DNA from 3 places in the Jeotgalibacillus sp. 10bf12 genome. Region 2 is predicted to be linked to each of the others. Evidence: riboswitches for the same ligand, from Rfam matches in the RefSeq annotation. Region 2 holds a riboswitch; each other region holds the start of a gene.

Region 1 (10,754 bases), 960 kb from region 2:
CATCCCATGTGAGTGTATCCAGTCCATGCATGACTCTTGCTGCGTTGGTTATGTCAAACAGCTGATATTTAAATCCTTCTGCAAGCTCAGCAGAGGGTTCAGCATACAGTGCATCACGCTGGTCCTCAAGCTCTTCTGAAACGACCTGAAGCGCAGTGACAGTATTGTTTTCATGCTGATCATAAAAAACAGTGACATAAGCGCCATCAAAGGAAAACAAATCGTACTCCCCATCGTCCTGCAGCTCATATCGTACGAATCCTTTTTGAATAGAAGTAAGAGGTTCGCCAAGCTCAGCTCTTACTTCATCACGTGTGCTGCCCATTTGGAGCGGCATGGAGGAAGAAATCAGGTCCTGGTTGGTAAACAGTCCGTTCACTTCATTTTCCTCATTATAAGAAACCATAAAAAAGTTCTGGTATTGTTCATGATAAGCATGCCAGTTAACGCCGAATTCATTGATTGAATTGCGGCTCGCCTGGCCGGCTGCGGCTTCTACGTCAGCTTTTGCCTGTCCAAGCTCAATATTATGAATGGCAAACAGCTCTTCGGAAGGGACGGCAAGATCGGGCCGCTCCACTGCAGCTGTTTCATTTTCAGTGGAGAGCTCCGGTGCGTCCTGAATAATCTCATCAATCTCTATAATAAAATCAGTCATTGATTCCAATAAAGATTCCCATGCATCTTGTATTCCGCCGCCTTCAAAAGCAGCCGTTGCACGGTCAGATAAGTCACTTACAGCAGACAGATTAACCGATTCCGGGATTTGATCTTCCCACATCGGTTTTGAGAGAAAAAGGCCAAAGGCGATGACGATCAATAGAAGTAGTTTTCTCAAAGCGTATTTCCCCCTATCTGTACTTTATTTTACATGACTGTAAGGGTCGGGCGGAAGTGAGAAGGGGCTCATCATGCGTCAGGAATGTCAAAAGTATGAACACGTTATAAGGTATTAATACGTACCCTTTTGAATAAAAGGGCAAACAAAAAGCCGCGTGTGGATGCGCGGCTGCTTGGTGTGGGGTTCGCAAAAAGGTGGCTGTTGTTCTTGGAATGCAGTGTCATGTTCAAAGAAAAACAAGTGTGGTTCGTAGAATATAAGTAAGCGTCAAAGCAAACACACATTGATTATTTTGATGATGATATTTGAGGCAACAGAAAAGCCGTACCCTTCGGGACGGCTTTTACTTAATGCTTGTTTACTTTTTCAATTCGACAGTGATCAGGTATTTGTTTAGACCACGGCAGAAACTGATCCAGATTCTGCTGATCAGACAGATTTGTGTTTGGCATTTTTTCAAATAAATAAGTGAGATATTCAAACGGTTTTAGATCATTTTCTTTAGCTGATTCGATCACACTGTAAATAAGTGCGCTGGTATCTGCGCCTTTCATCGAATTCGAAAACAACCAGTTTTTTCGGCCGATCACAAAAGGTTTGATACTACGTTCAGCTAAATTATTATCAATTTCAAGTCGACCATCTGAAAAGGGGGTAAGCAAAGCATCTTTTGATTGAGTGAGTATACAATGGCTTCGCCCAAAGGGCTTTTCGGCAACACAGTTGGACGAATTTTTTCAGCCACTCGAAGTAAGCCTCCGCAATTGGCAGGCTTTTTTCTTTTCGAAGCTGGTGACGTTTATCGCTATTTAAGTTCAGCTCTCGTATTTCTTTTTCAATCTTATACAGCTGCCCAATTTTTTGAACTGCCTGTTCAGGGAGGTTTAACAGTTCCCCTTTTTTCTTCGGGGCACTCTTGGCAGCTTTAACAAAGTATCTTCGCGCATGCGCCCAACAACCTGACAGTTTCACGTTCGCAACTTTGTGATAGCCTGCATAGCCATCCACATGAAGAAATCCTTTGAAGTCTTTAAGAAACTCCTTCGGATTTTTTCCGGCACGAGTGGTTTTATAATCGTAAACCACGCACGGAAAAGAAGTCTGACCAGTCCGATAGAGCCACATATAAGAAGTTGATGAAGCTGCACGACCTTCTTCGTTCAGCACTGAACAGACGTTTCATCTGCATGTAAGACAGCTTCCTTCATCATTTTAGCCTTCATCTGTGTCACTAATGGTGATAACCATTGATCAGCCCCATAAACTGCCCAGTTCGCCATTGTCTGTCTCGAAAGAGGAATCCCCTGTTGTTTAAAGAGCTGTTCCTGACGGTACAGAGGGAGACCAGATTGATATTTTTGGGTCAGCACGTAAGCCATCGATGAGGCAGATGCCATGCTTTTAGGGTAGACTGATGCCGGTTTTGGCGCTTTGATAATAGGTGTTTCAATCCCAGATTCCTGACACTGACGGCAAGCATATACTTCTTGCGCGTGTTCAGTGACTTTGACACTGGCCGGAATAATTTCAAGTGTGCGGTTTGTTTCTGTCGTCATAACGTGTAGGTCATGCCCGCAGCTTTCGCAATTTCGTTCAGCTTCAGGTAAATGATAAGTGACTTTTTCAACCGGAAGGTTCAGTTCATGTGATGAACGCTTTCGCTTGTTTTTGAGTGCTTGAAACGAGATCGCTTTCGTTTAACTGTGGTTCTTCATGTGCTGAATCTTGAGTGATCTCTACTTCATTAAAAAGTGGAAGTTCAATCTGACCATCGGAGGTATTCGTCTTTTCACTGGAACGGCCGAATTTCTCGGTTTGAAGCTGTTTGAATTGGCCTTCATACCAAGAGACAAGAGCTTCGAGCTCTTCGTTACGCTTTTCCAGTTCATGAATGCGGTCTTTATTTGAAGTTTTAGGATGAGAAGGTGTCGTTTGTTTTTTCATACCCCTAGGGTACGACACCTTCTGTCTGAGGTCTACCCCTTATATAACTTTCATGCCGGAAAGTTTCGGATGAACTTTTCCATCTTCAATCGTCAGTCCTTCTAACAACCACTTTAACTGTTTAGGGTTCAGAGAAGTGGTTTCATCTTCACGCCCTTCGGGCCAACGGAATCGGCCATTTTCAAGTCTGCGATAATACAGCCAAAAACCATTGTGCTCCCGTGTAGAATCTTCACTTTATCCCGTTCACGGTTACAAAACAAAAAGATATCTGAAGAACACGGATCTAATTCAAACGTTTCCTGTACGATGGCCGCAAGACCATCAATGGATAATCGCATATCTGTCACGCCTTGAGCGAGGTATATATTGCGTATAGATTCCGGTTGAAGAATCATGGCGTGATCACCTCCAGCAGTTCAGTTAATAATTCTTTATCAAATCCCGGAGGGATCACAACTTTATATGGCCCTACGTGCAGGTCGAGCTTCGTAGTAGGGGATTGCATATTGATTTTTGCCCATCCAGTTGGACGTTCCTGTTGGATATCCTCTGGCCGGTAAGTCATTCTAAAATAATGAAGCTGACTGTACGTGACTTCATCCCGAGTCTCGCAAAATGCTTTTAATGATAAGTCACTTTCACGCCACTCTTCATAGATACGCGACATCTTTTCTACGTATCCACTTGGCACGTGATTTGAGCTTTCTTTTACATCCATTCAATAACCACACCTTCCATATAACCAATGTGTTCATAGGATAAGAGGCAGTCGGTGTACCTTTCGAAGAAAGGAGCATTTCATCTGGCTTAAGATCCGTTTGAAATGTCTATGTGAAGAGAAAGTAGAAAAAATCGTAGCTTGATTGAACACGTTCGTTACATATTTGATTTCCTTCATTTTGTCACGGAAGGTTACACAACAGAAGGTGTGGTTCGTTTGACGCTTACGAATATAAGGTGCTGTTCGGAGAAAAAACGTCGTGGTCCTTAGAAAAGTGAAATTAGACCTACGCCACACTACGCCTCAAAAACAAAAACCGCACCCCTAAAGGATGCGGTTCATCATCTTATTTTGCTTCTTCAAATGCAGGGTCGTGATAAGGGTGTGCAACCCAGCCTTCTTTTTCAATAAAGAGGCGCACAGCTACCACTTCTCGCTCATCAGTCAGCGTAAAGAAGTGAGGCGTGTCAACCGGTACAGAAATCACATCGCCAGGTGCAAGGTTTACATCAAAGTAGCCTTTTTCTTCACTTTTAATAATGAAAATACCTGATCCGGCAGTAATGGCACGTACTTCATCTTCCGTATGCGTATGTACCTGCTCGAACTTTTTCAACAGATCTTCAAGACCTGGTGTCTGTTCATTCAGTGAAATCACGTCCCAGTTATGATAACCGCGGCGCTCAGCCAGTGAACGGATCTCTTCGTCAAATACTGAAAGAACAGTTTCCTTATCTTCATCAGAAAGTCCTGTCACACCCTGAAGTGTTTCCGGAAGCTTTGCAGGATCCCACTTTTCATATAATACGCCCTGATCAGACAGGAATGCCTGAACCTGTTCTTCGCCTTTAATCGTTTCCTGAGTATCTCTGATTGTAATTGTCGCCATTTTTATCTTCCTCCCTGAGTGTGTAGTCGCAGTGCTAAATGTGTCTCAAATAGAAATTCAAATGCTTCAAGATGCTTTTTTGCTTCAAAAGCATTCCGTCCCCAGACGGTAATGCCGTGATTGCGGATTAATACGCCAAATATATTTTCATCAATTTTCTCTGCCAAAAGGTTTGCCAGGTCCGGAATGTGCGCAGGGTTTTCAATAATCGGTACCTTCAGTACAGCATCTTCATCCCATAGATTAAATGCCTTGATCAGCTCCTGATTTTGAAAAGTAATTTCTCCTTTTTCAGCGTACAGCTCGGAAATGACATTATTGCTTACTGTGTGAACGTGAAGGGAACAGCCTGCATCAGTCAATTCATAGACCTTTTGATGTAAAAGTGTTTCAGCAGAAGGCTTTAATCCGGTTTGTTCAACCGCCTGGCTGTTCCGGTCGACTAAAAGAAAGTCTTCATCGGTCCGCTGATACTTATCCTTACCGCTTGCTGTGACTAAAAATTCGAGCGGATCATCAGATACTTTAATCGACAGATTGCCGCTTGTACCCGGGAACCAGTATCTTGCACCAAGTGCATCCTTTACATCGGCAAGCTCCTGCCAGCGTGCTTCAAGGTCAAGTGTTTTCAACGGTGTACAACCTCCTTGGACTGTTCAAGATACGTAACCACTTCATCAAAATGAGTAAAACGCTTATACGGAAGATTCAGCTCCCTGCACTTTTCCTCAAGGTAATCACCACAGACAAATACCAGATCAGCAAGCTTTGCTGCCTCAAGGTCTGTGACTGAATCACCAATGACAATTTTCTGTACATGTTCATCAGCAAGTTCTCTGATAATGCTTGGCTTGCAGCACCCGCAGTCATTTGAACAATGTTCATCACATGTATGCGGCCAGGTGATTTGAATCGTATTTCCCGAGAAATCACTGCCGTTGCAGTAAAGCTGCTTTTCAAGGTCATATGGTTTTAACATAGGCTTTACGAAAAAGTCGATGCCGCCGCTGACGATGTTCAGGGGTACATTTTCTTTTCTTGTATAGCTGACAAAATCCCCAAAACCATCACGTATTTCAGCTGTTTCGACAACATAATGAATGATCTCATCTTTTAAAGAAGAAGGGAGGGTTGCAAACATTTTTCCTACGCCTTCACGAATCGATATTTCCCGGGAAAGAATCTGATCTTTAATCTGTTCCCATCCCGGTGGATCAAAGTGCTGCATGATGGAAATAATGTTGTCGGATTTTGTAATCGTGCCATCAAAATCACAAAAGATTACGCTCGGCATGCGCTCACCCCCATAATGCAAGTGCCTTTTCAAGCTCTGCTGACTTTGCAGCAGCGTCCTCTAAAGTACCACCGGCCTGCACTTCTGCGATGGCATCACGGAACGCTTTTGCACCGGCAGCCGCGCCACCTGGGTGACCATGGATCCCGCCGCCTGCATTAATAATGGAGTCTTTACCGAAGTCCTCGATCAGCTGAGGCACTAACCCCGGGTGAATGCCTGCTGACGGAACAGGGAAGGCGCGTCTCAGACGGCTGTCAGAGGTAAGGGCATCTCTGATTGCAAATGTTTCAGCTTTTTCCATTGCGACACTGCCGTATGGAGAAGGGAACAGCACGAAATCTGCACCTGCAAGACGAAGCAATTTACCAAGCAGTACCTGATTAGAAATTCCGTGAAGCGGTGAAGCCGTAAAGGCGCCGGATACAGCAGGGTGCGCCATAATCGGCACATCAATATATGGGTCTTCAGCAAGGCTCTGCAATGTATCAAGTCCGTAAGCAAATACGTTAAAGAGAAGTGCATTTGCGCCAAGTGACACTGCTTTTCGTGCTTTTTCTTTTAAATCAAATGTTCTTCCTGAAAGATTCACTGCATATAACGTGCGGTGGCCTGTGCGCTCATATTCTTCATTCAAAACCTTTACGCCGCGGCGGATCCGATCCTCAAAAGGTGTAAGTGGATTATCAAATAAAATCTCATCATCCTTTACAAGATCAACGCCGCCTGCAGCCTGTGCGCGAAGCTGTTCTTCAAACAGGTCTGTTCCGCGGCCGATCATCCCTTTAAAAATACTCATCAGCAGTGGGCGATCGTGTACGCCAAGTTTATTTCTGATTGAATCAATCCCGAACTGGGGACCGGGGAACTGCTGTTCAAGTGCTTCATCAAGCTCGATATCAACAAGCTTCACTTCACCATCCAGTGAAAGCTTTCCAAAAATCGTAGTCAGGATTGCCGGAATATCAGCACTGAAGTTTGCTGCCGGATAGGCGATTTTAATCAGCCCTGCCTTACGCTCACCCAGGTGGCCGGCTGCTGCTGAAGGTGACGTTTCACTGACAGAAACAACCTCACCCTTATGTTTTTTCAACTGCTCCTGATCAACCGCCGGCAGGTCCGTCCATGAACCGACCGTCAGCCCAAGTGCAATAGACTCGGCCTTTTTTTCTAAATTTCCTTTTGCATCATGTACGAGATAAGTCGCTGTAATTTTTGACATTATTGACATCCTTTCAAAAAAAGAAATAAAAAATCCGCTCCCAAAGAGGAAGCGGACATCAAAATGAACGTTCTTCCTCTTATCCTTCAGCTGTCGCTGTGAGAATTAGCACCTTGAATCAGCGTTAGCTGAAACAGGTTGCCGGGTTTCATCGGGCTCGGTCCCTCCACCTGCTCTTTATAAGAGTTTCATACGTATTCGGTTGGATTTAAAATCATGTACCGAATTATGGCAGACATCTTCAAAAACGTCAAGCTGCTTTTTCAGAAAATTATATTATTGTGATTTTAGTTTATGAGTAATATTGTGTTTGTCTCTTAATAATTTGGTGGGTGTTTTCCGCTTCAGGGGGACGCTTTAACCACCCGCTGAGCAGGTACTAAGATTTTTTAAGAAACTTTAAAGAATGAGAGATAATTGATCAACCGACTCTATATAATTTTAAAAGATAACTCAGCTGTTGACCGGAGTGGAAGGCGGCGACTCCAACGGCGGAAAGGGACAGGTGAGACCCTGTAATGCGAAGCATGGAAGGGGCTCACCGCCCGGCCGTGGAAAGCGTCCGCCTGAAACGCAGGTCAACAGCGGTTCCCAGAAGCCCTCAAAAATAATTTTTAAAAAACTCATTGACAAAACGTCACTCTATTCCGTAAACTTGCAATTATGAATTCGAAATAACCAAAAACAACCAACTACATATACCACTCTTATCGAGAGTTGGCTGAGGGAATTGGCCCTATGAAGCCCGGCAACCGGCCCCGCTGTATACATTCAGCAGGGACACGGTGCTACATCCAACAGACGTAATGGTCTGAGAGATAAGAGGTCGAATCAGTCTAATTCTGCCTCTTTCTATCTTAGAAAGGGGCTTTTTATTGTTTAACTTTATAAAGCTGGCTGTGATTTCCGCTTCAGGCGGACGCTTTCCGTGGCCGGGCGCTGAGCCATCAGGCTTCGCCGTGATCGTCTCACCTGTCCCTTCCTGCCAAAGGAGTCGCCGCCTTACGCTCCAATCTCAGCTGAGGAAAGATGAAAATGGCTTTTACTAAGAAAGAATCAAACAAGGAGCGTGAAACAATGGGTAAGGCAGAACGGTTGAAAAAAGCACGGCCGCCGGTACAGAAAAATACACATGATGGCAGACTCCCGCCAGGTCAGACGCTGACAGAAAAATTTCCGATTCTGCATGAAGGCGAGGTCCCTGAATACAATCTTGCTACATGGGATTTCACGCTGTTTGGTGAAGGGGCAACGAAAAGGACATTCACATATGACGAGCTCATGCAGCTGCCGCAGACGACGGTTGTGAAAGATATTCACTGCGTCACAAGATGGTCGCGGTTTGATAATGCATTTACAGGCGTCACAATCAAAGACTTACTGAAAGACTACGATATTCCTGAAGGCACAAAACACGTCATGATTTATGGAGATCATGACTATGAGACGAACCTTCCTCTTGAGGATCTGCTCGGAGATGACATTCTACTGGCACATTCCTTTGAGGGAAAGCCGCTGACAGCAAAGCACGGCTATCCATTCAGATTGGTCGTGCCGCATCTGTATTTCTGGAAGAGTGTGAAGTGGATCAGAGGCATTGAATTTTTAAAGGAAGACCGCCCAGGATTCTGGGAGCGTAACGGATTCCACAATTACGGTGAAGTATTCAGAGAAGAGCGTTTTTCAGGAGAGGATCTCGATATTCCTGAAGATGAATGGCATAAAAAAGAATTTGATTAAAGGAGAGGAACGTTAATGACAAATGTACGTGAGCATGTGTATGAACCATTTACTGAACAGAGTGTCCTCGTTTATTTAGAAAATAAGGGACTGATCACTGATAAAGAGCAGGTAACGTGTAAAGAAGTTGGAGATGGCAATCTGAATTATGTGTTTATTGTGAAGGATCTGCAGACTGACAAATCACTTGTTGTGAAGCAGGCGCTGCCATATGCAAAGGTTGTCGGTGAAAGCTGGCCGCTGTCGCTTGATCGTGCACGCATTGAGCGCCAGGCACTGCAGGAAGCAGCGAAATATGTGCCATCGCTTGTGCCGGAAGTTTTCGATTATGATGATGATTATGCAGTAACTGTCATGGAGGACCTGTCAGATCACGTGATTCTCAGAAAAGGATTAATTGAAGGGAACCTTTATCCTCACATTTCAGCGCATATTGGTTCATATCTTGCAGAAAACCTGTTCAACGCCTCTGATGAAGCGCTTGGACCGATTGAAAAGAAAAAGCTGGCACGTCAGTTTGTGAATCCTGACCTGTGTGACATTACTGAAAAACTTGTATTCACAGATCCTTACCAAAATGCTGAATCTAATTCATACCCTGAGAACCTTCAGGAAACAGTGGAGTCGCTGTGGGAGGACGATCGTCTAATCTTTGAAGTCGCAAAATTGAAAAAACAATTCCTGACTGAAGGTGAAACACTGCTTCACGGAGATCTCCATACAGGCAGCGTCTTTGTAACGGAGGAGTCCACAAAAGTCATTGACCCTGAATTTGCATTTTACGGTCCGGCAGGATTTGATATCGGTGCATTCATTGCCAACCTGACGCTGAACTATATCGCACAGCAGGAAAGAGCGGATGAAAATAAGCGCCCTGATATTAGCGACTACCTGCTTAAAACGATCGAACAGACATGGGCAGTATTTGAGAAACGTTACCGCGAGCTGCTGCTTGAAAAAGGGTTTGAAGAAAGACAGCGCACAGATCAGTATGCAGACTATGTGCTTGAAAAGATTTGGCAGGATACACTCGGATTTGCCGGCTGTAAAACAATCCGCCGAATCATCGGACTGGCGCACGTTGAAGACATTGATGGAATTGAAGATGAAGCGGGCAGACTGCAGGCGCAGCAGCGTGCGATTGAAACGGGCAGATCACTGATTTTCAACCGCGCAGTATGGCGCTCACCGAAAAGCCTGACTGCTTATCTGAAGGGGCTGGCAAAATGACAAACTTGATTAAACCGGTCATCTGGGAAGGCGATGCAATCCGTCTGTTGAATCAGCAGAAGCTTCCCGGAGAAGTGGAATATATTTTTTTAAAAACGATTGAAGATGTGTGGGACAGCATTACCGAATTGAAAGTAAGAGGTGCGCCTGCAATCGGAATCGCAGCTGCGTTCGGACTTGCTTTATGGGCAAAGAACAGCGGGCTGAAAGAGCCTGAAATACTTAAGGCAGAACTTGCTGTGAAGGCAGCTTATCTGAATTCCTCGCGTCCGACTGCAGTGAACCTGTCCTGGGCACTGCAGCGGTTATTGAAGGTCGCTGAAGAAGAACCAACAGCTGCCAAAGTAATTGAGCGTCTTGAAACAGAAGCGATTCTTATACAACAGCAGGACGAAGAAACGTGTAAGCGCATTGGGGAGAACGGCTTTTCGCTGCTTCCTGATGACGCAACGGTTCTCACCCACTGCAACACAGGCGCAATTGCCACATCGAAATACGGCACAGCACTCGGCGCATTTTATATCGCAAAAGAACGCGGATCTAACATTCACGTTTATGCAACTGAAACAAGACCTGTTTTGCAGGGAGCGAGGCTGACTGCATGGGAGCTTCAGCAGGCAGACATAGACGTCACACTGATCACAGACAATATGGCTGCACACGTACTGAGAACAAAAAATGTCGACGCGATTTTAGTCGGTGCAGACAGAATTACAGCCAATGGAGACACAGCAAATAAAATCGGTACATATGGACTTGCCATCTTAGCAAAAGCCCACGGTATCCCATTCTACGTCGCTGCACCACTCTCAACCATTGATCTCGAAACAGCAACCGGCGACGACATCGTCATCGAAGAAAGAAACGCCG
Region 2 (10,754 bases):
ATTAGAAATCCCGCCCCTACGCGGTATAGCGTGATTGAGACGTGGGCCCAAAGCGTACCCTCCTGTGCCATTTCAACAATTGATGCAACCACAACGGTCGGAGCCGGCAGCAGATAGGATTCGATCCACCCAAGCCGGGCAGCTGCTTCCCATACAGCAACCAAAACAACTGGCAGAATCAGACCGAGTCCAATCAGGTTCAATTTATTTTTCATACCGCTCCCTCCTTTACTCCAGATTTTCTGTAAATGAAGGATTTAATAATTCGTCAACGAGTGCTTCAATATCTGCATCCTGATCAATGACTTCCTCCTGACGAAGTACTTCACCCGCTACAATCAGCGCTTCAGTATGCTCATCTCCAATGACCGGATTTGAAAAGTCATTGCGGGCAAGACTCGCTTTTGCCACTTCAAGGTTCATTTCAGCCTCATCTGCAAGAATTTGTGCTGCATCATCCGGATTAGCAATTGTCCATTCACGTGCGGCTTCATATTGCGCAATGACTTCTTCTACGATCTCAGGGTAGTCTTCAGCAAACTCTGACCTGACATTCAGCGTGCCATACGTATTAAAGTCTGGATTACGGTAAAACAGCTCAGCATTTGTATCAAGCTCTGCCCTTGCCATATGCGGATCGAGTCCAGCCCATGCGTCAACCTGCCCGGAAGATAATGCATTAGCGCCATCAGGATGCTGAAGATTTACAATTTCCACTTCATCTGAAGATACGCCTGCTTCTTCAAGTGCACGGAGGAGGAATATGTAAGGATCGGTTCCGAGCGTTGCTGCGATTTTCTTTCCCTTTAAGTCCTCTACTGACTTTATATCTGACCCTTCTCCCGCTACAAGTGCTGTCCATTCAGGCTTTGCGTATAAGTAAACTGATTCCACAGGAGAGCCATTTGATTTAGCGATCAGGGCTGCCGCTCCAGCAGTGGAACCGAAATCGACACTTCTGGAATTGAGAAACTCCAGTGCCTTGTTACTTCCCTGACTGAGCACCCATTCCACTTCAATTCCTTCATCCGCCAGTGCTTCTTCAACCAGCCCCTGTTCTTTCAGTACCAGACTCGTTGGAGAGTAATAAGCATAATCAAGTGTAATTTTCTCCGGCTGTTCATCTGAACTGGCATTTGCTGAGCATCCAGCGAGGACCCCGATTGCTGCTGATGATAAGATAAATGCTTTTATTTTATTCATTGTTATTCCTCCCTGTTTACTCAGAATTATAGTGAAAAGAAACGGACAGCTTTTACTGTCCAGTTTCAAAATGTTGTTTGACGTACTGTCCCCATTTTTCAAATTCAACGAGGAATCCGTCATGACCAAAATCTGTATCAACTTCGTGAAAGTCAGCTTCAGGTACATAGCTGACGAATTGCTCAATTGCATTTGGCGGATATAATAAATCTCCCTTAAACCCGATCCCAAGAAGCTTCGATTTAATTTTCTCAGCCGCTTTCCGGATGCTGCCGTGATGCCTGCTGATGTCGTGATGATTCATTGCATATAAAAGAGTCAAATAACTATTCGGGTCAAATCGTTTGGTGATTTTTTCACCCTGATATTTTAAATAGGACTCCACCTGATAAAATGGTTGCTCCTCTTCTACTTCTTTTTCTTCTCTATTGAACCTGCCTGTAAACAGATATGGACTTCTGTAAGTAACAAGCCCAACCATTCTGGCAACCTCAAATCCTTTTACATCTGACGGATTATCATACAGACCGTTATTCCATGACGGGTCATTTTCAATGGCATGAATCCCGATCCGGTTAAAAGCGATGCCGTAATCACTCAATGATGGCGTCGCTGCCAGCAGCACTGCTTTATCCATAAAATCCGGATAGCTGATGCACCATTCAAGCGTCTGCATGCCGCCGAGCGAGCCGCCGATGACACCATGAAGCTTCGTAATGCCAAGCTTCAGACAGGCCTGATATTGTGCGTTGACCATATCTTTTACAGTGATAAATGGAAAATCAGTGCGGTACTTTTCACCGTATGGATTCAGAGAGTCAGGACCGGTAGAACCGCTGCAGCCGCCAAGCACATTAAATGTGATCACCTGGAACTTCGTTAAATCAATATACGCATGTTCACCGGCAAAGCCGCGCCACCAGCCTGGTTCCTGCTCTGTTCCGACTGACTGGTGCGTGCCGGTCAATGCGTGACAGATCAGGATCACAGGTAATGACGGATCTCCTGACCGCTCGTAGCGGAGAGAGACATCATCAATCACTTTTCCGGATTCAAGTATCAAAGAACCGATATCGACTGTCCCTTCACGATGCATGACCTTCTCAGTTAATGTCTCTCCCATCCTGATTCCTCCCTTACGAATGAGCGGGTACTGCCGCTTTTTCAATTGCCTGATTTAAATCGTTAATCAGATCTTCTATTGATTCAATCCCCACGGATAATCTGATCTGCTCTTCTTTTACACCTGCTGCTGCAAGGTCTTCACCTGATAGCTGCGCGTGCGTTGTTGAAGCCGGATGAATAATCAATGACTTTGCATCACCAACGTTTGCAACATGTGACCAGAGCTGCGTATGATCAATGACTTTTCTGCCTGACTCACGTCCACCTTTAATGCCAAATACAATAATCGATCCGGCACCTTTAGGCAGATACTTCTTCGCTGCTTCATATGACGAGTGACTCTCAAGACCCGGATACTGCACCCAATCCACTGAAGGATGCTGATCCAGATATTCAGCGACCTTTAATGCATTTTCCACGTGGCGTTCCACTCTCAAGTGCAGCGTCTCAAGTCCCTGCAGTAAATAAAATGCATTCTGAGGACTGAGGCATGCGCCTGTATCACGCAGCAGATTCACACGCAGCTTTGCGATAAATGCTGCAGCTTCGAGGTCTACAAACCGTAATCCATTATAGCTCGGGTCCGGTGTTGTAAAGTCCGGGAAGCGTCCGTTATCATAATTGAATGTGCCTGCGTCTACAACAACGCCGCCAATCGTTGTGCCGTGACCGCCAATCCATTTTGTTGCTGAATGAACGACAATGTCAGCGCCGTGCTCAATCGGCTTATTCAGGTATGGTGTCGCAAACGTACTGTCTACAATCAGCGGCACGCCTTCTTCATGCGCGACTTTCGCAACCCCTTCCGTATCAAGTACGTGAAGACTAGGATTTCCAATCACTTCTGCAAAGACAGCCTTTGTTTTCGGGCCGATTGCTTTTCTGAAGTTTTCAGGATCCGTACCGTCAACAAATTTTACATTCACGCCGTATCTCGGAAGCGTCTGGGCAAAAAGGTTGTATGTGCCCCCGTAAAGGTTTGCAGCTGCTACAATCTCATCTCCTGCACTTGCCAGGTTCAGCACTGCATACGTGATCGCTGCCATGCCTGATGCCGTTGCTACTGCACCTACTCCGCCTTCTAAAAGGGCAATGCGGTTTTCAAAAGCAGCAACTGTCGGATTGCCGATTCGCGTATAAATATTTCCTTCTTCAGCAAGCGAGAATAAATTCTGCGCATGCTCAGCGCTGTCAAATGTATAAGATGTTGTCTGATAGATCGGAATCGCTCTTGCGTTTGTTGTCGGATCTGATTCTGTTGCACCGTGAAGTAATAGTGTCTCAATATTGTATTGCGGCTGATTGTTTGTCATGATCAAATCTCTCCTTTAGTGAACTGATGGATTTTTTTCAGTGAAGTGTGTACTGGATGAAGATGAAAGGGGAAAATAAAAACCCCCTTCATAAGAAGAGGGTTAGATATCCTCCTCTTATCTTTCAGACCTTTTCAAGGATCTGTAGGAATTAGCACCTTTCCGTATCAGGATTTGATACGTTGGTTGCCGGGCATCGCAGGGCCTAGTCCCTCCGCCACTCTGGATAAGAGTTATAAAGTTGTAAGTACATGTTTTGTTTTGCTCTTGTTGAGGATTATAAAGAGTCTGAAAAAGGAAGTCAACCTTTTTCTGAATATTTATTTTATTGTGCGATGAACTTCCGAACTTCCCCGATGATTGCAACATCTTCTGGCACATAAAGGTGAATGACCTGAACACCATATGAATAGTTCGTCCCAAAACCAAAGCCCTCATTATTTTCCTCATCACTGTTGAATTGCTGCACAATCATCGAAGGCAGATACTGAATGTAATGCAAATCATTTTGTCCATAAACATCACTGATGAACAGCTGATTGTTTTGAATTGTTACACTTGGCCGAACGATTTCATCGGTAATATCAACACCATTTACTGAAAATGGTGTTTTGTAAATATCCATTTTGATTTCTTCAGATAGCTGATTGTCGATGGTAGCTACAATCAGGAAATCCCCACGGTCCGGTAGATTGTCAGGGAGTACAAGACTTGTGTATTTGTATTCAAATACTTTCTGTTCTTCAAGGTAAGCGGGATCAATATCATTAAAACGGTTTTGAGTCGCTTTTTCATAGATCTCCCACCCTGGCTGATCCGATACTTCTTCTTGATTAGCTCCTGCAGGTAATTCTTTACTTGTAGCTGGCAGGACATAATAAGTCACCATCGCTAATACAAGCAAAACAGCATAAGACAGGAAAATGATACGTGCAACCTTCCTTTGAGGCCTCTTCCGCTTAGATTTTTCAGGAACATTTTTATTTTTACTTTTTAGAAACAGAAAAATCATCAGAATCAATAGTACGATAGGCAAAAGCTGTATGATAGCTGTCACAGTTCTCTTACCTCCCTTCTATTCAGGATGCTTACACCCGCAAGATATAAAATAGCTGCTGTAATAAGCATTTTCACAAGAAATAAGGTCAAGGATGCCTCTTGGGCGTAGAATTCATAAAAGAATTCATAAAGGGCGAGTGATGTCCCCATCATTGCAGGCCCAAAAAGCACAACAGGAATGACTGCAATAAATACCTTACTAAGCTGAATCAGAACGCCAATAAAATAACCTCCCGCTGCAGCCACTATTGCATATCCAAATACAGCACCTAAGCTTAGTAACATTTCTCCCGGAGTTCCTACACTCGCCATACCTGGATAAAATGAAGTGTCACGGAAAATCAATATCGCAAGGTAGATCACATAATTACTCATTACAATAAAAAGTGAGGATAACAAAACGATAGCCAGAAGTAAAATTGCATTAGAAGCCTGACTGATATTTCTAGTTGTGACATAAGAAAAATCTTCATATCGATAATTTTTGGTTGTTATTAAAGCTGAAATAATGACTAGCCAAAATATCGTAAACATAAAAACAGTATCATTGGAAAACGTTGAAATCCTGAGTGAAAACATATCATCTGAAGTACTCATCCCACCAGTACCCAATACCGAAAATAGAACCGCAATTAACTGAATCACAACGAGACTTCTCCACAGGTCAGCGACCGCATAGCATTTATAAATAAACTGCTGACGTATGAGCTTACCCGTGCTGACTGTTGCTAAAGACATCATCAATCCCCCCTTTGTTTCTTGAAGTCATATACACACACAAATCACTTGCAGATACCGGTGTAAATCTGAGGTCACGTGCAGCGGCCTTCTCAGCTGCTGTAAAATGATTCTTCACAATCACTGTTGAAAACCCGCCTTTATCTTCAAGATGCGCAATGACATCCTGCTGATCTGACCAGTTTTCCACCTGCATTGCCGGACCGGAAACGGCCATCGCGTACTCTTTTACTTCTTCGATTGGAAGGTGGAGAATCGAGCGTCCCCCGTCAATCAGAAGCAGATCCTCAATCAGTTCATCAATTTCATCGAGGTGGTGACTCGAGATCAGAATCGTTCTCGGATGCGCCAGATAATCCTTCAGCAAGGCCCGATAGAAATCTTTTCTGACTGAAGCATCCATCCCTGTCGTCGGCTCATCAAAGATCGTCAGCGGACACCGCGCAGCAAGTCCGAGGATGCCGTAGAATGTGTTTTTCTGTCCTTTTGAAAGGTAATCCGTTCCAATATTCAGCGGGATCGCAAAATAATCTGCAAGCTTTTTTGCAAGGTCAGCGTCCCAATTAGGATAAAAACGGCCATGGTGATGAAGAATATCCTTTGTCGTCAGCGCATTAGAGAACACCGTATATTCATCAAGATACATACTGTTAGCAGATACCTTCAGGCTATTAAATGGCTGGTCTCCAAACACATTGAGATCCCCGCCCGTCTTTTTCAAAAAGCCGGCAATTGTTTTCATGAGCGTTGTTTTCCCGGATCCGTTTCTGCCGACAATGCCTGTAATCGTATTTTCCTGAATGGTAAAATCAGCATCTTTTACGCCTGCACCGTTTTTGAATCTTTTTTCAAGATGTCTACATTCAATCACTGTCATGACGTTTCCCCTTTCCGGCGACTTTGCTCGAGCTGAATCATATGGATCAGGTCCTGCTCTTTCACGTTCAGATGCTCTGCTTCCGCTACGACGTCTGAAACGAGCGCTGCCAATGTTTCATTGATTCTTCTGTGGCGGATCTGCTCTGCCGCCTCTTCTGTCACGAACATGCCAAGTCCCCTTTTCTTATATAAAATCCCTGCATCTGCAAGTATTGTGAGCCCCTTTGCCGCTGTCGCCGGATTAATGTTGAACTGATCCGCCAGCTGATATTGCGAAAACATTTTTTCATGCGCTTTAAATCGTTCATGTAAAATTTCTGTTTCAAGCCATTCGGCAATTTGTATATAAATCGGTTTCGTACTGTCTGCATTCAGCATCAGCTCAGTCACCTCCCTTTATCTGATATAGTGCATTACTGCTGTAATGTACTATATACTATTTTGTAATCTTTGGCAATAGGCGTTTGGAATATTTTGATGGAGTGTTCCTTAGAAAGGTGAGGCATGTTCGGAGAAAATATAGGAGCGTTCTTAGAAAAACATTGATAGTTCGCAGCTTCATGTCAAAAGTCTCACCTCATTTCCACAACAAAAAACTGCACAGCAATTGTGCAGTTTTCAGAGAGCATATTCACGTTTTCAACAGCTTCGCCAGTGGGTGAACACCGACACTCTGTATAAATAATGACAGCAGTACAGCGATAAATGAAATGGTCATGACAGTTCCGGTATCTCCTGCATCTGATGCTTCAAGCAATAACAGAAGTACAACCGACATCGTTCCCTTCACACCACCAAATGAAATCAGCAGTGATTCTTTCCAGGACAAACTCTTTTTAATCGGCGGCACGCTCTGAGCAGTAAGCACGACGATCAGCGTTCTGATCACGAGTGATAGAATAAATACAAGAATGGCAAAACCAAACCACTCCCATTTCAAATAGTCGACTGCTGTAAAACCAATCAGTAAAAAGACAAGTGAGAGCAGTGTCGGTTCGACTACATCCCAAAAATGGTCAAGCGATTCTCTATAGTGATCCTCTTTGTTAATACGGTTAAATTCCCATGAAAGCATTAACCCCGCTGCAACGGTGGCAAGCACGCCCGAAATTCCAAATGACTCTGCCAGTAAAAACAGGCCGTAAGCCATAATGATACTCAGCATCACCTGATACTCCTGATGATGTGTAAAATGAACCGCACGGCTGACGAGCCAGCCGAACACGATACCAATCAGCGCCCCGCCAATTGCAACATATAAAAACTCTCCCATAAATGATAAGAACGAAAAGCTTTCATGCCCCTGATGAATCGACAGAAGGGTCGCAAAAATGACATAACTTGTCCCATCATTAATCAGCGACTCTCCTTCCACAATATCGCCTACCTTCTCATTATCAAGAGACTTATGTAGAATCGACGTGACTGAAACAGGATCGGTTGGCGTAAGAACAGCTGCTATCAATAATGCTTCAGTGAAATCAAGGGGCACAAAAAGCTCTGCTATCAAATAAATGACCCCACCGAGCCCGAGCACCGTCAACACCAGTCCAACCGTACTCAGAATGGAGATCGCCCAGCTGTTTGTCTTTAGCGCACCAACTGAAAACTTGTATGCTGAAATAAAGAGTAACGCTGGCAGTATCATTTCATAAAGGGCTTTTTCAGACAGCTCAATTCCCCCAAAAAAGGGTACAAAGTAAAGCAGCATTCCGATTCCCACTAAAACAGGCGGCCTTGGGAATACCTGCGTGAGCTTATCAATTGTAAAGACGATATAGCCGATCAATAATAGAACGACAATCTGAACCGGCTCCATCCGCCCCACCTCCTTATCTCATGACTGCTCCACCTGAAATTTTGACTGATTCACCAATGATATTTTCTGCAGCATCAGACAGTAAAAACAAAATGGTTCTCGCTACTTCATCGGGCTGCGTGATACGCCCGGACGGCAGTCCTTCTTCAACGATTTTCAGCTGCTCTTCAAATGAACGACCGGCCTTTTTGCCTTTTTTACGGATTGCATTACGTCCCATCTCTGTATCGACAAATCCCGGGCATACTGCATTTACCCTGATTCCGTGTTCTGCTGCCTCATGTGCAAATGCCTGCGTAAATGCAATGATGGCGAATTTGGATGCGGCATACGCAGTATTACCGTGCGTGGCTCTAAGACCGGAGAGAGACGATACATTCACGACTGAACCGGCTTTTGATTCCTTCATTTCAGGGTAGACAAGCTGCGTGAGTGCGACTGTTGAAAAGTAGTTCAGCTCCATCACCTTCCGCATATCCTCTTCAGACAGTTCTTCAACTGTATCCCCGCCTGAAATGCCGGCTGAATTTACAAGTCTGGTAACCGGTCCTGCATGTTCTTTAGCTTTTTGGAGCAGTCTCTCTCTGTCTTCAGATTCGTTCAGGTCTGCTGAGACAATCAGCAGTTTCGCTTCGATTCCTGCTTCCTGGCATTCTTTTTTCAGGTCACCCAGTTTATCTTCATTACGCCCGGCAGCCGTGACTGAGGCACCTGCCTTCAACGCTTCTTTGACTGTGTGCCAGCCGATCCCTCCAGTTGCGCCTGTTACTAAAATATGCTGATCCTTCATTCCATCCTGTGAAAAAATCATTGGTCATCCTCCTAAAAAGTATTTAGAAGTCTTTACCACTGATTTTTGCGGACAAACAAAAACTGCACCTGATTTAAAGGTGCAGTAGCATTTTTTATACCTGCAGCGTCTGGTATGCGCCGACTTTATCGAGTGCCTGGCGCAGGTCTGCGAGCAGGTCTTCAGTATCTTCAAGACCTACTGACAGGCGCAGGAGGCCTGATGTGATCCCGCGTGATTCACGCTCTGACTGCGGCATTGCAGCGTGGCTCATGGTTGCCGGATAGGACAGGATCGACTCCACAGCACCGAGACTGACTGCAAACACAGGGATTTTCATTGCTTCAACAAGTACACCTGCACTCTTTTTGTCAGGTAACCTGAAAGACAGCACAGCTCCCGCTCCGGTCGATTGTCTCTGGTGGATATGGTAGCCCGCATGAAATGAAAAACCTGGATAGAACACTTCATCAATCAGCGGGTGGTGGTGAAGATATTGCGCAATTTCCCTTGCAGAATCGGATGATTGCTTGAGTCTAACGCTGAGTGTTTTTAATCCACGCAGCAGTAACCAGCTATCCTGAACGCCCAGTATTGAGCCGAATGAATTCTGGATAAACTTCAGCCGGGCAGCGATCTCTTCATCTTTTACAGCAGCAAGCCCTGCCACGACATCACTGTGACCTGACAGAAACTTTGTTGCACTGTGCAGGACGACATCCGCGCCAAGATCAAGCGGCTTCTGGTATAGCGGCGTCATAAACGTGTTATCCACGAACGTCAGACACCCATGTGCCTTTGCCACTTTTGCCACGCCTTCAATGTCCGTGATATTGAGCGTCGGATTGGACGGCGTCTCCACATAGATGACTTTTGTATTTGGCTGAACGTTACGCGCTGTTTCATCAAGGTCGGTCATATCAATAAACGAGTGATCGATATTAAAGCGCGTCAGCACTTCTGTAATCATTCTGTATGTCCCGCCGTAGACATCCTTTGAAACCAGCACATGATCGCCTGCAGACAGCAGCATGAATGCAGAAGAGATCGCAGCCATACCTGATGCAAAAGCAAATCCTGCGTGACCATTTTCAAGATCAGCAATCGTATCTTCCAGTGCACCGCGTGTCGGGTTTCCTGAACGGCTGTAATCGTAAGGACCGAATTCATCAATCGACTGCTGATGGTAAGTCGAGGAATAGTGTAAGGGTACATTCACAGCCCCTGTCTGCTTGTCGATATATGAGGGCTGATGCAATAGTTTTGTATCAAAATGATGTGTCATACTTGATCTCCTCCTTTTCCGGCTGCTTCAAGCGCCTGTTTCAGATCAGTGATTAAGTCGTCAGGCTGTTCAATACCAACAGAGAAACGCAGTAACCTGCTGCAGATCCCTTTATCTTCACGCTCTGCTTCAGGAATATCTGCATGGGTCTGGGTGGCAGGATACGTAATAAAACTTTCAACACCACCAAGACTTTCAGCAAATGAAATGACATTGATTGATCTTAGAAATGAATCAATCCACTCCGCTTGTTCCAGCCTGAATGAAACCATCCCGCCGATTCCCGGGTAAATGACGTCTGTGACCTGCGGCTGCGTTTCAAGGAATGCTGCAACTGCAGCAGCATTCGTCTGGTGACGGTCCATCCTGAGCGCAAGTGTCTTCATTCCACGGATTAACAGCCATGAGTCCATTGGCGACAGAACCGCTCCCGCTCCGTTATGAATCGCAAAAAGCTTTTCACAAATCGACTCACCTTTAGCGGCAACCAGACCTGCCAGCACGTCATTGTGCCCACCAAGATATTTTGTTGCACTGTGAATG
Region 3 (10,754 bases), 140 kb from region 2:
GATCAGATGTTATCGCCTCAAATGCTTTTATGTAACTACTTGGAAGCGGGTGCTCATAACGCTCACGTTTACTTCCTAAAACATCATCAGCGAGCATGGCAACAATACGATCTAAATCTTTTTCGGTAGCTATTCTGAATTTTATTTTTGTATCCAATACAATTCCCCCTCTTATTATTAAAAACTTCCTTTTAATTTGTCAGTAATAACACTGACCCTTTCTTTATTCACAAACAAGTATTTCCCTTGAAAACGCAGAAGCTTTTCCTTTTTTAGCGATGCAGCGGTCTTTGACGGTGAAGCCTGCCTGCGTGATCATGTGATCGATGTTTTCGATGGTGACCACCACGAGTTTTTTGGTAAAGTGACGTGCGTTTTTAAGGATGGCGAGCTGATCTTCAGGTGTTGCGTTGGTGTACAGGTTATATGGCAGGTCGATGATAGTGGCATCGTAATTTTCCTGAACGTCAGCGATGGCACCGAGTGTGACGTTACCTGTAAGACCAAAATGTTTAATGTTTTCACGGGAACCCTTTACGACTAACGGGTTAATGTCACGACCGTCGATGTTGATGCCCATTGAGAGTGCTTCAACGAGGACAGTGCCTATGCCGCAGCATGGGTCAATTGCTCTTTTTCCTGCAGGTTCCGGGAGAGCGATATTCGCGATTGCCCGCGCTGTTCGTGTATTAAGAGCGGTTGAGTATTCACGGGGTTTTTTGATATGTCTCAGCCAGACAGATTCAACTTTCGTGTAAATACCGAGATACCAATGGTCTTCATATGGGACTAAACCGAATATGATGTCTGGGTCGCGCAGGTCAAGCTGTCCGGTGATGTGCATACCGGTAGCACGTTCGATTTGTCTCTTTTCATCATATTCCACCTTGCCTGGACCGGTTTGATCATTGATCTTCACAAAGAGTACTTTGAACGTGTCATCCTTCAGATCAATGAGGTGTAATTGGCTGTATAAGTCCTGAAGGTCATTCCCTTCAAAAAGAACTTCAATATGTTCCTTAATAAACGGACTTCTGCCTGGATCGATATTGACATCAGTTTTAAGAATTTTCCCTTTTGTATATGTGCCGAAAAGTGCACGCATTTCCATCTGACAAAGCGGTGCGTCTTCACTGTTATAGGCGAATGTGTATATGGATTGATTTGTTTGTGGGCGTTGTTCCAACAGAATATCCAACTTTCTTAATCGCATATTTTATGTATTTAGTATAGCAGTTGATCAGTGAGGAGTAGTTACCTAAAAGAAATTCGTGACCTCTTGGAACTTCCCCTGTCCTGAAAACGATATTGAACATTGACTACAAATGTATATTCAGAACTATCAAACCAATGATCCTATATGACTCCTGAATTTTAATTGATTGTTAGTAAATGTTCATAAGTGCGTCTAGAACAGGGAGTTTTTCACTGATGGGAGAGGGAACACTGGAGAGAGTGATGATAAGTTATATAGGGTTTCACTTTCTGGATCGGATTAAACTTTAATCTATTTTAGACGTAGAATTTTTTCATTATGAAATGCCGATAAAAAGATCAAATTTTCATTTAAGGTGATTACAAATACATTAAAAGACGCTCAGTAGTTTGAGCGGTTTTTGACCTATTAAACTTAAACAAACGGTATGATAAGTACAGCGTTTCACCACAGCAGGGACAGGACATTCCAGGATTAAAAGTGAAAGTCTTTTTCAAAGTTTGTTTCCAGGTCCACTGATGATCACATTTTTCACAAGTTGGCATATCATCTTCCTCCTGAGAAACTTATAATTTTTACTTCAAAGCCGAATAGACCCATAATGATGCCGGCCATCAAAAAGAAACGCAATGATACTCTCGTAATAAGGGATAAATGCTTTCTGTTCGATCAGCTTTAAGATTTCCTCTTTAGATGCCCATTTAGCTGCCTGAACTTCTTCAGTCTGTAACTTCAGTTCACTCAGATCGAAGTCATATTCGATCAAATAATAATCATCAAATCCACGTTCAAAGTTAATCGTAAATTGAGGACGAATACCATCAAAGTTATAAGTAATCCCCAACTCCTCGAATAACTCTCTCGAAGCAGCCTGCTGACTTGTATCGCCCGCAACTGCACTACCGCCGCAAGTGATATCCCAAAGGTTTGACCATCCCTTTTTAAAAGGCTGACGCTGCTGAATGAGCATCTCACCTTTTGAATTAAATATGCATACGTGTACAACTACATGAAATTCATCAGGTGCCATATCATCTCCACGCGTGATTTGTTTCTCTATTTTATTACGATGCTGATTATATAAATCCCACTTTTCCATTGCGAGGCTCCTTTGGAAGACATTTTTCAGACTGGTTATTTAAGTGATTCCAAAATCTCTTTAATTTGTTCAATATGACGATTTTCATGTTCTGCTATAAGTGTGAAGACGCTCGTTGCAGGAATGTCACCAAACCTTGGATGGGAGACGATATACTGTTCTATATCTTCATGTTCTGCTAGAAAAATTTGTGTTTTGTTTCTGGAATGTTGAAGTATTGACAGACATTCATCAGAGTTTCTTCGGATCGCAGGGGGATCCTGTGGTGCTTTCATTTTTACTGACCTGTCTCTCACTATAGAAAAGTCTTTCACATCAGAACGCCCGATTCTTCGTTGACGAATAGCATGGTCCACTAATTTGAGAAAGTTCACCTCTGCCACAGCAAGGTGCTCAACCACTTGGGCAACAGTCCACCCTCCTGAAGGTGCAGCGGTATTTAATTCCTCTTCATTTAAACTTTTAATCAGATCAATCAGTTCATTTCTCGTCTCTAACATCTGATGATTCAATGTAAGCACTCCTGTCAATTGAATTGATTTGATCATATTGTCTATAGAGAACTTTTCTTGGAATAAGGGGAAGTTAAATTAATCCTTTAAAACCGATGAAAATTCATGAAAAGCGCTTAGCACGTCATCACCTAATGGATGAGCATATACTTGAGTCTTCAAAGGTAATACCCCATCTTTTTCAAGTTGTTGCAGATATCTTTGAAATTCTATATTAATCACTTCCATATAATTTTTTAACTTGAATTGGTATTTAAATACATCATCTGGATAAAAGCTTACATGTTCAATCAAAAGATCTATACCATCACTGGAAAATATATAATAATCAGAATTACCGTGACAATCCAATTCCGCCTTATTAAATTCTCTCTGATATAGAGAAGAAAGTGTTGATAAAAAATGTGGAATAGCTATAAAGCCCAGTCCTGATTTGAAACTGAATAGCTGTGTGTTATTTGAAACATCAAATCGAATGTCTCCACCAAGGAAATCGATACTAATAAAACATTTATAATTAGAGTCCAGAAGATACACCTCCATTAACGTCTATTCTGAAAATAATCTACTTTGATTTGAACATGAAATTCCTTTTCTGCCAAAGAAAATGTGTCTCTCGTTAAAGCCAGGCCACCCTGTATATTATGACTAGGATTCTGGATATTCGAACATCATAGAGCCCATCTCTAAACCAAGCGGAATCGAAGCCCATGTAATAAGAATTGAGATCACCAAAAAGATCACAGGTTTTTTACTTTTAAAAACAAACAGTCCGAGAAGAAATCCCAGAAACCAAATAGGTAAAATTGCAAAAAACTCCGGCGCCACCCATTTCTCATCAGTGTAGTTCTCTGCTATACCACCTCCAGCGAAAAAAGTAGCAATAAACGTAGCCAACAATCCACTGAAGATGGTATTCAGTACATATAGTATCTTAACTATTTTCACAAGAAACCCTCCTGAATTGGTCACAGTTTTTTTGAAATGGTCAGTTTTACAGTTCATAAGAGTAGATAATTTAAGGGTATCATACGCACTTATAATTAGAAATAAATTCCTTATACCTGTCAGTTCGGCAACAAGAGATTCGATCGTAATTTCCAAATTCTGATTGTCTATTCATACAGCTTGAATTATGATGAAGTGAGAATAACGAATCAGGGAGATGACGGGATGAATTCAGTTTCATTAAAAGAGAGAATACATACACTGGATATTATCAGGGGGTTTGCACTGTTTGGGATTTTGATTGCGAATATGATTACATTTAAGACGCCTGTTTTTACTGATGTCAGTGGAATTGTGGAAGGAAGCAGTCTGCCTGAGGGGGGAATGAATGCTACTTTGACGCTATTAACAGCTATTTTTGTTGATGGGAAGTTTTACCCGATGTTTTCAATGTTATTTGGTCTTGGGTTTTATATTTTTTACAGCCGATTAATGAAGCGTGGATTGCCGGCTAAGAAGTTATTCAGGCGCCGTCTGGTGTTTTTGCTGCTGTTGGGACTTGTCCATCTCATCTTTATCTGGTCAGGGGATATTTTACATACATATGCGATTACAGGCTTTTTGTTGCCGTTCTTTGTAGAGCGTTCAACAAAGACAATAAAGATCTGGGCGATATCCTTACTTATTTTCGGTCCTTTATTAATGGCTGGACTCATGTTGCTGAGCAGTTTTACGATCCAGTTTATGATTAGTGAGGGGATAGATACATTGGAAAACCTGAATGCTCCTGCCGTTCTTGCTGCTTCAGTCATGGCAGATGGAAGCTTTGGAGAAATTCTGGCGTTCCGGTTTACAAATGAAGTAGTGATAATTTTGTTTCAAGTGCTGTTAGTTGTGCCAACAATTTTACCGTTATTTCTGATTGGTCTTTATTTAGGAAAGACAGGCATGTTCACTGAAATTGAACAAAATATTCAGCGCTGGAAAAAGGTTATGTGGATTGGACTCGCTGTCGGAGCGCCGGTTGTGGGACTGTCAGTTGCAATTGGGTACAATGCATTTGGCTGGGCACCTTATCTGGCAGGCCCGATTGCCGGAGGGTTAAATGCTTTTGGTGGACCGTTCCTGATGCTGTTTTATGTATCAGTCATTGTATTAGTCACAAGAAAATCGTCTGTTGAAAAGATACTGATGCCATTTGCATCAGTTGGCCGGATGGCGCTGACGAATTATCTGATGCAGTCTGTGATTGCAGTGATCATTTTCAACGGTTATGGTTTTGGATTATTCGGTCAGGTATCAAAATCGCAGGGTGTGCTGATAGCGATTGCTATTTACATCGTGCAGGTTGTGTTGAGTCATGTGCTGCTGAAGCGATATAAGCAGGGGCCAATGGAGTATGTATGGAGAAGGTGGACGTATTCAGGTGGGGAGCGGCATTCGAAGGCGGCATAAAACTGCCTATTGCTTTAACTTTGATATATAACTACCGGTATATTTACAGGAAAGGATGATTCAGGTGATGAAAGCCATGTTTTTATCTGGTCCCATCAACTTGGGAATCTTCGTGCTGGCAGGTCAACCGTTTTGGGGACTGATCAGTGCAATGATATTTTTGTTTACAGGTGCTTATTTTAGTAAGCCGCGTTTTAATCAGGAATAAAGAATTGCGAATTGCTGAGCGATCTCCTTCTTTTTCGAATTCACAGATATTAAAAACAAAAGCTCCGGGATAAGTTATTTCCCCGGAGCTTTTACTACTTATTATTTTTGAACACAAAATTTTGAAAAAAGGATATTATTCCTACTAGAAAACAGGAGAAAGTCAATAAGAAAATCTCCAATGAAGAAAGTTCTATGGAAATGAAAAGGATCACAGCTGATAATCCCACTATAAAATATACTGGTATAAATTTTTTTGACAATAGTAGCTCACTCAAATTAATAACTCCTCTAACTCAAGAAATAGATCCTTCACTGATCATAACTAAACTAGTTTACAATCTTAAATCATGCTGCAGAATTACCTCTAAAACACAAACGTTTAATCAACTGTTTGCTTCGATGCAATAGCGCTGACTCTCTTTTTATTATCTTTTTTCTCTATAAATACAGGCAATACATTGATAAAAATAGAAGCCCCTGTCAAAACCCACAATGCCCATTGGAAGTTAACGACTTCCCTGACAGCTGACCAGTCTTCTTTTGCTGCCTGCCCGGCGATAAAGGTGATTTCTGCACACAGTGTGAGTGCTGTAAATGATAAAGCTGCCGCCATCGCAAGCTTATAATCCTTTCCTGCTGAAAATAAATAAATATTAAGCAGTGTTGCTGCGATTGCAATAAATCCTAATATGATCCACATTACGACGCCTCCCTGATTTCTTCAATAACCTTAATTTAGAAAAAATAGTCAATGTTAGTCTATCATACATTTTCATCGTAAAAATGATGACCTTCATTATTAGTGATTTAAAATACTCACTACAAATGCAGGACACGAAAGATATTTAAAAAAAGAGCAACCAAATGGCTGCTCTCTTTTAATACGCTCTTTACTTAAGCCTCAACAGTCACCCGTGTAGACCGGTCGTTATACATATCAACATCTAATTCATTCGTTACCTTACTCGTCAGCACTCCGGCTGTCATACTTCCGCTGACATTAACAGCTGTTCTTCCCATATCAATCAGTGGTTCAATGGAAATTAACAGACCAGCTAAGCCGATCGGAAGATTCAGGGCTGACAGGACAAGAATGGCTGCAAATGTTGCGCCGCCTCCAACGCCTGCAACACCAAATGAACTGATTGCCACAACGGCGATGACCGTTAAGATAAACGTCGGTGTGAGGGGATTGATTCCGACGGTTGGTGCAATCATGATCGCGAGCATGGCAGGATACACACCTGCACAGCCGTTTTGTCCGATTGACAATCCAAATGAACCTGCGAAATTAGCCGTTCCATCTTTTACCCCTAAGTTCTGCTGAGTCCGGATGTTCATTGGCAACGCGCCGGCACTGGTGCGGGTTGTAAACGCAAAAGCGAGAACAGGAAATGCTTTTTTGACAAAAGTAACTGGGTTTAAGCCTGAAATTGTTAGCAGGATCAAATGAATAATAAAGACAATACCCAGTGCTACGTATGAAGCAATCACAAATTTACCGAGATTCACTATGGCATCAAAGTTTGTGGTTGCCACTGTTCTCGCCATGACCGCCAGCACACCATAAGGCGTTAATCTTAAAATTAATGTCACGACGCGCATCACGATCGCATAAAGAGAGTCGACAATCTTAGAAAATAATTCCGCTTGTTCAGGCTGCTTTCTTCTGACACCCAAAAACGCCAGACCAAGAAAAGCTGCGAAAATGACAACTGAAATCGTGGAAGTCGGGCGGGCGCCTGTGAAATCCAGAAAAACATTTGATGGAACTAAAGCAAGGATTTGCTGTGGAAATGTCACGTTTTCCACTGTCCCATACGTTTCTTCCAATGAAGCGGCACGGCCTGTTTCTGCTTCGCCCTGTTCGATTTGAATCGCTTCAAGATTAAAACCAGCCGTTGTAGCAATCCCAACAGCAGCTGCAATGGCAGTTGTTCCAACTAAAATGCCGATAATGAGTGCACTGATTTTTCCGATATTCTTTGTTAAAGTCAGCTTTGTAAAAGCCGCAAGAATTGAAATGAAGACGAGCGGGATGGCGATCATCTGTAAGAGCCTGATGTAAGAACCACCAATTAGATTAAACCAATCAGCTGTAGTTGCAATAACAGTGGACTCAGATGGATAGATCCATTGCAATGCAAAACCTAATACAATTCCGAATGCTAAACCAAGTAAAACCCTTTTTGAAAATGATACGTGCTTCTTCTTAAGCGCGTAAAGAAAAATAATAAGACCAACTAACACAAATAAATTCAAACTAACTAAAAAAATGTCCACACAATTTCCTCCTCTAAATGAATTTTCAACATAAAAAAACTCCCAGTCAGAAAAATAAACTGGAAGAAAAAACATTAATCCAGTCTTATCTATCAAGAAACACTTGCTGGAATTGGCACAGTACTGATGAGTCAGTCTGCTGCCGAGGTGTCATTGGGCCAGTCCCTTAACCTCTCTTGATAAGACGATCTATTGAGTTTATGAAGTATCCCGATAAAAATACTTGGTTTTTATGTTAACGAATCGCAAATGCGCTGTCAATATTTATTTTTTTTGTTAAACAATTCTTTTCTTAACATTTTTCAGGGATCACATGCTGACTCGGATTCGACTGGGACAGTTTGCGCGCCTTTAATAAAATAACGTTTATTAAAAATGAGGGTGGAGGTATCCCAATTATATTCACACATCTGTTCTTATAGAACAAAAATGGGGGTAGTATATGTGAAAATGACATCTATATTTTAATAATTTTGTAGACAATATTTTAGGGAAGAAATGATCTTTAAACGTCATAAACAAAATATTATCAGAATGAAAAACAACAAAAAGATACGGAGTTGTACCTTTTTGCTGTCCCATTTCAGTCTTTGTACCCTCTTAGTCCTCTTCACTCATGTTAAACTCAGACGCAGGTCGAGGTGTGATAGGGTCCAGACATACGATACCGCAGAAACAATTCAAATCGACAGTCAGGCAGATGCCTGTTGCCTGCAGATTTCTGATGCTGTTGCCCGGGAAATAATCGCAGATTTGCGTTCCGTCGCCTGATGGCCCAGGAGTAGATCCGCCCATTGTAATTGGAAGCAGTAGCTCCAGCTGGACGCAGCACTTATCTTTCTCTCTGTCCTTATCTTTATCCACAAACTTTTTCGCGCGGAAGATCGGTGTTTTTACACATCTTAGTGCGGTCATTCCTGATCCGCCGACGGGAGCACTGAAAACGCCGCTTCCGATAAATGGTTCGCAATCCCCTTTACAGTAGAGTGCAAATGGAATCGTAGTAGGTCCATTTCCATTCCCGTTAGCCGCGATCGGTGATAGCAGGTTTCTGATTGCCTGGTCACAGCCTGTTGAACAGCAACCATTCGCATTAGCGCCAGCCACCTCATCCTGAGCTCTTACAATCTCACGAACAATACCACATACACATGAATCTTTTTTTCCGCAACACATTAAAATCTCTCCTTTTCATTATTGTTGTTGCATTAATATGTATATGTAAAAAAGTGACTAAATGCCTGTACAATAGCCTTGCAGAAAGAAATAAACGAGCTGACCTTAGATAAGTCAGGACTTAATGGTGAAGTTAAAAGTTAGTTTTCTCTTAGCATTCAGCTTTTTTTGATAGGCTTCTCACTGAAAACGAAGTAGATATCACAATAAATAAGGAAGCTTATTTATTCCATATTTTATAATTTAATTTGATTATTCAAACAAATCCGTTATACTAAAAACCATACATACCGACCGGTTAGTTAGTAAGGTCAAAAGGGGATGGAAAGATGAATTTTTCGTATTCTGCCGAGGTAAAAGATCTTGAGAAAAAGCTCAACAGATTTATGGAGGAGCACGTGTATCCGAATGAAGCGTTGTATGAGCGTCAGGTAAATGAAGGGGAGAGCCGCTGGAGTACAGTGCCGCCAATCATGGAAGAGCTGAAGGAGAAAGCAAAGGCTGAGGGACTTTGGAATTTGTTTTTGCCGGAGAGTGAATACGGAGCTGGGCTCAGTAACGTAGAGTACGCGCCGCTTTGTGAAATCATGGGGCGTTCGATGATTGGTCCTGAGGTGTTTAATTGTAATGCACCGGATACGGGAAACATGGAAGTGTTGGTGCGTTACGGGACAGAGGAGCAGAAGGATAAGTGGCTTAAGCCGCTGCTTGCAGGTGAGATCCGATCGTGCTTTTCGATGACAGAGCCTGATGTGGCTTCATCTGACGCGACAAATATTGAAGCGCGGATTGAGCGGGATGGTAATGAGTATGTGATTAACGGACGGAAATGGTGGTCTTCGGGTGCCGGGGATCCACGCTGTCAGATTGGCATTGTGATGGGAAAGACGGATCCTGGTGCTGATAAGTATGAGCAGCAGTCGATGATTCTTGTGCCGCTTGATACGCAGGGTGTGACGATTGAGCGGATGCTGCCTGTGTTTGGTTATGATCATGCGCCGCATGGTCACGGGGAGATTACGTTTGAAAATGTCAGGGTGCCGGCAGAGAATATGATTTTAGGTGAAGGAAAAGGGTTTGCGATTGCGCAAGGAAGACTTGGACCAGGCAGGATTCATCATTGCATGAGACTAATCGGGGCAGCGGAACGTGCGCTTGAGGAATTATGTAAGCGCGTCGTGGATCGTCATGCGTTTGGCAAACCGCTTGCAAGCCAGGGCGTGATCCGTGAGTGGATTGCTGATTCGCGGATTGAGATTGAACAGGCGAGACTGCTGACATTAAAGGCTGCTTATATGATGGACACAGTTGGCAACAAGGTGGCAAAAGCAGAGATTGCGATGATCAAAGTCGTGGCGCCTTCAATGGCACTGAAAGTCATTGACCGGGCGATTCAGGCGCTTGGGGCAGCGGGTGTGTCAGAGGATTTTCCGCTTGCAGCGCATTGGGCGAGTGCAAGAACACTCCGGCTCGCAGATGGACCGGATGAGGTGCACCGCGCACAGATTGGCAGACTTGAGCTGAAAAAATATCAGGGGAACGGGAGGAATTAAAAATGAAGGTAATGGAATTGTTTGATCTGACAGGGAAGACAGCGCTAGTGACAGGTGGCGGCCGCGGACTGGGTGAGCAGATCGCTGAAGGGTTTGCTGAAGCTGGAGCGAATGTGGTCATTTGTTCGAGAAAGCTTGAGGCGTGTCAGGAAGTTGCTGACCGTTTAGCAAAGCTTGGGGTCAAAACACTTGCGCTGCAGTGTGATATCTCGAACCCGGCTGATGCGGAGCGGGTAGTGAATGAGACGGTAGAACAATTTGGTTCAATTGATATTTTAGTGAATAACAGCGGGGCAACATGG

Evidence for each region. A riboswitch is a leader RNA that binds a small molecule or an ion and turns the genes downstream of it on or off. The one in region 2 is predicted to bind S-adenosylmethionine.
Region 1: it holds a riboswitch for S-adenosylmethionine, as region 2 does, so the genes downstream of both, DH10bf12_RS02055 (sulfite oxidase-like oxidoreductase) here and DH10bf12_RS07385 (O-acetylhomoserine aminocarboxypropyltransferase/cysteine synthase family protein) in region 2, are expected to answer to the same signal.
Region 3: it holds a riboswitch for S-adenosylmethionine, as region 2 does, so the genes downstream of both, DH10bf12_RS08220 (L-cystine transporter) here and DH10bf12_RS07385 (O-acetylhomoserine aminocarboxypropyltransferase/cysteine synthase family protein) in region 2, are expected to answer to the same signal.

What each region holds. Positions count from the first base shown of each region.
Region 1 covers NZ_CP200276.1:442,985-453,738, reverse strand. Annotated here, with positions in the region: gene DH10bf12_RS02095 (CAP domain-containing protein) at 1-838, opposite strand, end outside; partial or broken gene tnpC (IS66 family transposase) at 1,189-2,785, opposite strand; partial or broken gene tnpB (IS66 family insertion sequence element accessory protein TnpB) at 2,825-3,183, opposite strand; gene tnpA (IS66 family insertion sequence element accessory protein TnpA) at 3,180-3,506, opposite strand; gene DH10bf12_RS02075 (1,2-dihydroxy-3-keto-5-methylthiopentene dioxygenase) at 3,856-4,398, opposite strand; gene DH10bf12_RS02070 (methylthioribulose 1-phosphate dehydratase) at 4,401-5,030, opposite strand; gene DH10bf12_RS02065 (2-hydroxy-3-keto-5-methylthiopentenyl-1-phosphate phosphatase) at 5,027-5,692, opposite strand; gene DH10bf12_RS02060 (2,3-diketo-5-methylthiopentyl-1-phosphate enolase) at 5,697-6,914, opposite strand; SAM riboswitch class I at 6,991-7,100, opposite strand; SAM riboswitch class I at 7,619-7,739, shown strand; gene DH10bf12_RS02055 (sulfite oxidase-like oxidoreductase) at 7,992-8,654, shown strand; gene mtnK (S-methyl-5-thioribose kinase) at 8,670-9,884, shown strand; gene mtnA (S-methyl-5-thioribose-1-phosphate isomerase) at 9,881-10,754, shown strand, end outside.
Region 2 covers NZ_CP200276.1:1,404,584-1,415,337, reverse strand. Annotated here, with positions in the region: gene DH10bf12_RS07400 (ABC transporter permease) at 1-215, opposite strand, end outside; gene DH10bf12_RS07395 (aliphatic sulfonate ABC transporter substrate-binding protein) at 229-1,203, opposite strand; gene metX (homoserine O-acetyltransferase MetX) at 1,256-2,326, opposite strand; gene DH10bf12_RS07385 (O-acetylhomoserine aminocarboxypropyltransferase/cysteine synthase family protein) at 2,340-3,641, opposite strand; SAM riboswitch class I at 3,756-3,874, opposite strand; gene DH10bf12_RS07380 (hypothetical protein) at 3,967-4,698, opposite strand; gene DH10bf12_RS07375 (hypothetical protein) at 4,695-5,438, opposite strand; gene DH10bf12_RS07370 (ATP-binding cassette domain-containing protein) at 5,410-6,315, opposite strand; gene DH10bf12_RS07365 (GntR family transcriptional regulator) at 6,312-6,695, opposite strand; gene DH10bf12_RS07360 (cation:proton antiporter) at 6,949-8,136, opposite strand; gene DH10bf12_RS07355 (SDR family NAD(P)-dependent oxidoreductase) at 8,150-8,947, opposite strand; gene metC (cystathionine beta-lyase) at 9,042-10,211, opposite strand; gene DH10bf12_RS07345 (methionine biosynthesis PLP-dependent protein) at 10,208-10,754, opposite strand, start outside.
Region 3 covers NZ_CP200276.1:1,549,525-1,560,278, forward strand. Annotated here, with positions in the region: gene DH10bf12_RS08175 (GNAT family N-acetyltransferase) at 1-157, opposite strand, end outside; gene DH10bf12_RS08180 (TRM11 family SAM-dependent methyltransferase) at 224-1,186, opposite strand; gene DH10bf12_RS08185 (NUDIX hydrolase) at 1,797-2,315, opposite strand; gene DH10bf12_RS08190 (DinB family protein) at 2,351-2,827, opposite strand; gene DH10bf12_RS08195 (hypothetical protein) at 2,906-3,370, opposite strand; gene DH10bf12_RS08200 (hypothetical protein) at 3,476-3,775, opposite strand; gene DH10bf12_RS08205 (DUF418 domain-containing protein) at 4,001-5,230, shown strand; gene DH10bf12_RS08210 (hypothetical protein) at 5,298-5,438, shown strand; gene DH10bf12_RS08215 (hypothetical protein) at 5,820-6,140, opposite strand; gene DH10bf12_RS08220 (L-cystine transporter) at 6,335-7,723, opposite strand; SAM riboswitch class I at 7,806-7,909, opposite strand; gene DH10bf12_RS08225 (CotY/CotZ family spore coat protein) at 8,324-8,899, opposite strand; gene DH10bf12_RS08230 (acyl-CoA dehydrogenase) at 9,229-10,452, shown strand; gene DH10bf12_RS08235 (SDR family oxidoreductase) at 10,455-10,754, shown strand, end outside.